DNA from 2 places in the Mycolicibacterium phlei genome. Region 1 is predicted to be linked to the other one. Evidence: predicted binding sites of a transcription regulator. Region 1 holds the regulator's gene; the other holds the start of a gene.

The links. The regulator HspR, encoded in region 1, represses chaperone genes until heat shock. The targets are predictions, from matches to a motif close to ANNTGAGTNNNNNNNACTCANNT.
Region 2: the regulator HspR is predicted to act here: its motif matches at 1,589-1,611, upstream of lon (endopeptidase La).

The regions. Positions count from the first base shown of each region.
Region 1 covers NZ_CP014475.1:4,789,690-4,793,098, reverse strand. The annotation lists gene dnaJ (molecular chaperone DnaJ) at 1-1,170, shown strand, start outside; gene MPHLCCUG_RS23035 (heat shock protein transcriptional repressor HspR) at 1,170-1,553, shown strand; gene MPHLCCUG_RS23030 (aldose 1-epimerase) at 1,550-2,446, opposite strand; gene MPHLCCUG_RS23025 (FAD-binding oxidoreductase) at 2,446-3,409, opposite strand, start outside.
Region 2 covers NZ_CP014475.1:2,460,289-2,463,697, forward strand. The annotation lists gene lon (endopeptidase La) at 1-1,576, opposite strand, end outside; gene MPHLCCUG_RS11735 (ATP-binding protein) at 1,695-2,972, shown strand; gene MPHLCCUG_RS11740 (esterase family protein) at 3,097-3,409, opposite strand, start outside.

The DNA.
Region 1 (3,409 bases):
GCTCAGCGTGAGTGGGTCGAAAAGGACTTCTACAAGGAGCTCGGCGTCTCCTCTGACGCCAGCGAACAAGAGATCAAGCGGGCGGCCCGCAAGCTGCTCGCGGAGAACCATCCCGACCGAAACCCGGGCAACCCGGCGGCCGAGGAACGCTACAAGGCGGTGTCCGAGGCCAAGGAGGTGCTCACCGACCCGCAGAAGCGCAAGCAATACGACGAAACCCGGCGGCTTTTCGCCAACGGCGGTTTCGGCCGCAGATTCGGCGGTGGCGGCGGTGGCTTCGGCGGGTTTGGCGATGGCGTCGAATTCAATCTCAACGACCTGTTCGACGCGGCCGGCCAGACCGGCGGCGCGAACATCGGCGACCTGTTCGGGGGGCTGTTCGGGCGCGGCGCCCAGCAGCCGCGGCCCAGCAGGCCGCGCCGGGGCAATGACCTCGAGACCGAGACGGAGCTGTCGTTCGTCGAGGCCGCCAAGGGCGTGATGATGCCGCTGCGGCTCACCAGCCCGGCCCCGTGTACGAACTGCCATGGCAGCGGCGCCCGCCCGGGCACCAGCCCGAAGGTGTGCCGCAGCTGCAACGGTGCCGGCGTGATCAGCCGCAACCAGGGCGCATTCGGGTTCTCCGAACCGTGCACCGAATGTCGTGGCAGCGGCTCGATCATCGAGCACCCCTGCCAGGAGTGCAAGGGCACCGGGGTGGCCACCCGCACCCGCACGATCAACGTGCGGATCCCGCCGGGTGTCGAGGACGGTCAGCGGATCCGGCTGGCCGGACAGGGTGAGGCCGGGCTGCGCGGTGCGCCGTCGGGTGACCTGTATGTCACCGTGCACGTGCGCCCGGACAAGGTGTTCGGCCGCGACGGCGACGACCTGACCGTCACCGTCCCGGTCAGCTTCCACGAACTCGCCCTGGGCACAACGCTTTCGGTGCCGACGCTGGAAGGCAAGGTCGGTGTGCGGGTGCCCAAGGGCACCTCGGACGGCCGCATCCTGCGGGTGCGCGGACGGGGGATCCCGAAACGCTCGGGCGGCCACGGTGACCTGCTGGTCACCGTGAAGGTGGCGGTGCCGCCGAACCTTCCGCCCGAGGCGGTCGAGGCGTTGGAGGCGTACGCGAAAGCGGAGCGGGCCAGCGGGTTCGACCCGCGGGCCGGATGGGCAGGTGCGTGATGGCCAAGCAGCCCAAGGACGAGGCACGGACCTTCATGATCTCGGTCGCGGCCGAGCTGGCGGGGATGCATGCGCAGACACTGCGCACCTACGACCGGCTCGGCCTGGTCCGGCCGCAGCGCACCGCCGGTGGCGGACGGCGCTACTCGTGGCATGACGTCGAGCTGCTGCGCGAGGTGCAGCGGCTGTCGCAGGACGAGGGCGTCAACCTGGCCGGCATCAAGCGCATCATCGAGTTGACCAATCAGGTCGAGGCACTGCAGTCGCGGGTGCGCGAGCTCACCGAGGAGGTGGAGGCGCTGCGCGCCGCCCAGCGCCGCGATCTGGCGGTGCTGCCGAAGAGCACCGCGGTCGTGCTCTGGCAGCCGCGCAACAAGCGCTAACTCACCGCGATCGAGAACCGGGCGGTCTCCGGCATGCCGGGGGCCGCTTCGCGGTATGTGCCCCGGCGCAGCGCGTCGGTGGGCGCGGCCATCGGTTCGATCGCGATCAGGTTCTCCCCGGGCGGGGCGAACAGTTGCGCTGCGGGATAACCGGTTTCGAAGGTGACGTCGATTCGGCGGGCGCCGGCGGCGATGGTGAACACCGCGCCGTCGGGGACCTGGTCGAAGCCGTCGTCGTAGGTGCGGTCCGCCAGCTCGGCGGTTGAGCCCTCCCACGGATGCGCCTCTCCGGTGGGGATTCCGCGCTCGTCGACCGGCAGGTGACGCATCGCCGGAGTGGTCAGCGTCCACTGTGAGCGCGGCACCCCCGGGATCGTGAGATACGGGTGATAGCCGAAGCACAGCGGTACCGCCGCCGTGGTCGGCCGCACCGTGGTCTCGACCGTCAGGGTCCGCTCCCGCAGGCTCACCCGCTGGATCAGCGTGTGCGGGAACGGGAACGACGCGAGCAGATCCGGGGTGTCGAAGTCGACGACCGCGGTCAGGCTGTCGCCGGTGTGCTCGGTCACCACCCACCGCGGGTACGCGGTGAGCACACCGTGGATGGGCGCGCCGTTGGCGTCGGTCCGGACCCCGCCCACCCCGGCGGTGAGCGTGACGACGGTGCCGTCGACGCGATAGGTGTTGGCGCTCAACCGGTTCGCCCACGGGTAGAGGATCGGGATGCCCGTCGTCTTACCGTCGCGCAGATAGCCCTCCAGCCCGCGGCGCTGGCCGAGGAACTCGTCGTCGCCGTCGCGCAGCGAGGTGCCGACCATCCCCGCGCGCGGCACGAACGTCGCGGTCATCGGCGACGCCGGATCTGTCAGCGTGATCGGCTCGAGGTCAGTCATCAGGACTCCAGTGGATCGTGTTGGATGCGTTCCGGCGGCGTGCCCTTGGCGATCAGCGCCTCCTTGGTCGCGCGCACCATCGACGGGTTGCCGCAGATCAGGATCTGGCGGTCCCCCCAGTTGCCGTATCGGGTGACCACCTCGGCCAGCGTGCCGGTCTGGCGGACGTGCAGCCCGCGCGGCGGCGTCGGATCCGGGTAGTCGCCGGCCCACGGCGGGTCGACACTGAACTCCGACACCGGGGTCACCGACAGCCACGGGTTGTGCGCGGCGACCTGCCACAGCGTGGGCAGGTCGTACAGGTCGCAGGGGAAGCGGCCGCCGAAGAACAGGTGCACCCGAGGATTGGCGCCCCAGCGGCACAGATCCATGATCAGCGCCCGCAGCGGCGCCAGGCCGGTGCTGCCCGCGATCATCAGCACATCGCCGGCGCCGCGGTCGACGTGCAGCCCGCCGTGCGGGCTGGAGATCCGCCACCGGTCGCCGACGGCGGTCTCGTTGACGATCGCGGTGCTGACCATGCCGCCGGTCACCGACCGGATGTGGAACTCGATCCCGCCGCCGCGGTCGGCCGGGATCGACGGGCTCAGGTAGCGCCACCGCCGCGGCCACTGCGGCACCTGCACCGTGACGTACTGGCCCGGGTGGTAGAACAGCGGCCGGTCCAGCTGCAGCCGCACCACCGACACGTCGCGGGTGACCCGCATGTGCTCGATCACCGTGCCGTCGCAGTACGCGGGGCCCTGCTCGGCGTCCGCGGCGCCGCGCATCAGACCGACCATCAGGGCGACCGCGTCGTGCGCGGCCTCGGCGACCCGGTCGGTCCAGCGGTCGGCCAGGTGGGTGCGCAGCGTGGTGTACAGCGCGCTCTGCATCGTGTCGTAATGCCGTTGCGTCACACCGTACTTGCGGTGGTCGCGGCCCAGCTGGGCCAGGAACGCCACCGGCTCATGGGCGCGCTGG
Region 2 (3,409 bases), 2.3 Mb from region 1:
CGGCGATCTTGCGCAGCGCGGCCTCGGTGACCGTGACCTCGTCGGCGGTCAGCGCCGCCTTCTCCCGCTGCCGGGGCAGCAGGAAGTCACGCGCGATGGCCAGCTTGTCGTCGGCGGTGTAGCCGTCGATCTCCACCAGTTCCATGCGGTCCAGCAGCGCCGACGGGATGTTCTCGATCACGTTGGCGGTGGCCAGGAACACCACGTCGGACAGGTCCAGATCCAGGTCCAGGTAGTGGTCGCGGAACGTGTGGTTCTGCGCCGGGTCCAGCACCTCGAGCAGGGCCGCCGCGGGGTCACCGCGGAAGTCCGAGCCCACCTTGTCGATCTCGTCGAGCAGCACAACGGGATTCATCGTGCCCGCCTCGCTGATCGCCCGCACGATACGGCCCGGCAGCGCGCCGACGTAGGTCCGCCGGTGCCCGCGGATCTCGGCCTCGTCGCGCACACCGCCCAGAGCGACGCGCACGAACTTGCGGCCCAGCGCCTTGGCGACGCTCTCGCCGAGCGAGGTCTTGCCGACACCGGGCGGGCCGGCCAGCACCATCACCGCACCCGAACCGCGGCCGCCGACGACGGCCATCCCGCGCTGGGCGCGCCGCGCCCGCACGGCCAGGTACTCGACGATTCGGTCCTTGACGTCCTCGAGCCCGTGATGGTCGGCGTCGAGGATCTCGCGCGCCGCCTTCAGGTCGGTCGAGTCCTCGGTGCGCACGTTCCACGGAAGCTCCAGCACGGTGTCCAGCCAGGTGCGGATCCAGCCGCTCTCCGGGCTCTGGTCACCGGCGCGCTCGAGCTTGCCGACCTCGCGCAGCGCGGCCTCGCGCACCTTCTCGGGCAGGTCGGCCTCTTCGATGCGGGTCCGGTAGTCGTCGGTGCTGTCGGCGTCGTCCTCACCGAGTTCCTTGCGGATCGCCTTGAGCTGCTGGCGCAGCAGGAACTCCTTCTGCTGCTTCTCCATGCCCTCGCGGACGTCCTCGGCGATCTTCTCGCTGACCTCGACCTCGGCCAGCTGCGCGCCGGTCCAGTCGATGAGCAGGCGCAGCCGCTCGGCGACATCGGGGGTCTCCAGCAGCTGCCGCTTCTGCACCTGGGTCAGGTACGACGCGTACCCGGCGGTGTCCGCCAGCGCCGACGGGTCGGACAGCTGGTTGACGAAATCGATGATCTGCCAGGCCTCCCGGCGCTGCAGCATCGCCAGTAGCAGCTTCTTGTACTCGGCGGCGAGGTTGATCACCTCCTCGGTGGGCTCGGGTTCGGCGACCTCGGTCACCTCCACCCACAGCGCCGCACCCGGGCCGGTCGCACCTGTCCCGATGTGGGCGCGGCTGACCCCGCGCACGATAGCGGCGGGCCCACCCGGCATCCGGCCGATCTGCACGATCGAGGCCAGCACCCCGTAGGACGGGTAGCGGTCCTCGAGCCGGGGAGCGATCAGCAACTCACCGGACTCACTGGCGCGGGCCGCATCGACGGCCGCGCGCGCGGCATCGTCCAGCGCGATCGGCACCACCATTCCGGGCAGCACGATCGAGTCGTTCAGGAACAACACCGGCACTGTCTTGGCTTCAGCCATTCAGTCCTCCAAACTTCAGTCTGTTGGACTCAACTCTGGCGGGGGTGGATTTGTTCCCCGTCGAGATCACCCGATCGGGGCATGCCGGGCCGGTGCGACGGCCGGTATCCAGAGACGCATGCCTGCATTCCGGTTACGCGACTTTCACGACGACGACCTCGACGAGGCGATCTCGGTCTGGGACCAGAGCCGCCACCCCGACGAGGCCCATCCGGTGTTCCCGGTGTCCGAGGCGGTTTCGGCCGCCCGCTCCGGGCAGCCCGCCGTGGTCGCGGTGGTCGGCGACCAGGTGGTGGGGATGGCGGTGGCGCACCAGCAGGGCGAGCGTGCGTGGATCACGATGGTGGCGTTGAGCGACCGGTGGCGCAACCGCGGCGTGGGCAGCGCGCTGCTGGCCGACCTGGAGGCGCGGCTGCGCCGCATCGGGGTGCGCCGGATCAGCGCCCTGATGCCCGCCGACGCGACCGGCAGCGCCGCGCTGCGCAACTGCGGCTACCAGGAGCGCTCGGATCTGCGGTACTTCGAAAAGATCGACAACGTCGGCATTTCCGATGCGGGACTGCTGGAATCGCTGGGTGGACAGGTGATCCCGCGCGAGTTGTGGCAGCAGATGGCCGGGATGGAGGCCGAAAAGCGCATCATCGAACGGCGCATCGTGCTGCCGCTGGCGCAACCGGATCTGGCCGCCCAGTACGGCGTGTCGCCGCCGAAGGCGGTGATCCTGTTCGGTCCGCCGGGCACCGGCAAGACCAGCTTCGCCAAGGCGGTGGCCGGGCGGCTGGGTTGGCCGTTCGTGGAATTGTTCCCGTCGCGGCTGGCCGCACCCGGGGTGTCGATGGCCGCCGCGCTGCGTGAGGCGTTCGCCAGCGTGATGGATCTGGAGTCGGTGGTGGTGTTCATCGACGAGGTCGAGGAGATCGCGGGTTCGCGTTCGCCGATCCCGACCGATCCGGCGCGCGGGGTGACCAACGAACTGCTCAAGCTGATTCCGGCGTTCCGTCAGCACGACGAGCGACTGCTGATCGTGGCCACCAACTCGGTGCGGTCCCTGGACTCGGCGTTCCTGCGGCACGGCCGGTTCGACTACATCATTCCGGTCGGGCCACCGGACGAGGTTGCGCGGGCGGCGATCTGGCGGCGCTACCTGGGGGCCAACAGCCCCGACGTCGAGGTGGACAAGCTGGTCGAGGCCAGCGCCATGTTCACCCCGGCCGATATCGAGTTCGCCGCGCGCAAGGGTGCGCAGACGGCATTCGAGCGTGAGGTCGAGTTCGGCCACGGCAGGCCGGCGCACACCGACGACTATCTGGCCGCGATCGCCGATACCAGGCCGACGTTGACGGCGGAGATGGTGGCGCAGTTCGAGGAAGACATCGCCGAGTGCACGAGGCTATAAGGGCGGGCCGAGTGCACGAGGCTGTAGGGCTGGGCCTGGTGCACTCGGCGTCCCCCGAACAGCAGGGAGCCTGCCGCTCGGGGGAAAACGGCAGGCTCCCTCAGTGGGTGGATCGTGCGGCGGGTCAGGCGTTGGCCTGCACGCCGAGCGTCCGCTGGATGTCGGGCTTCATCTGCTCGAGCTGCTGACCCCAGTAGCCCCAGGTGTGGGTTCCGTTGGGCGGGAAGTTGAACACACCGTTGGTGCCGCCTGCGGCGATGTAGTTGTCGCGGAAGGTGATGTTGGTGCGCAGCGTGAACCCTTCGAGGAACTGGGCGGCCATCAGGTTCTGGCCGGCCATCCCGGCATCGAGATCGGACGGAACGCCGGTGCCGCAGTAGATCCAGATGCGGGTGTTGTTGGCGACGAGCTGGTTGATGTTGACCATCGGGTCGTTG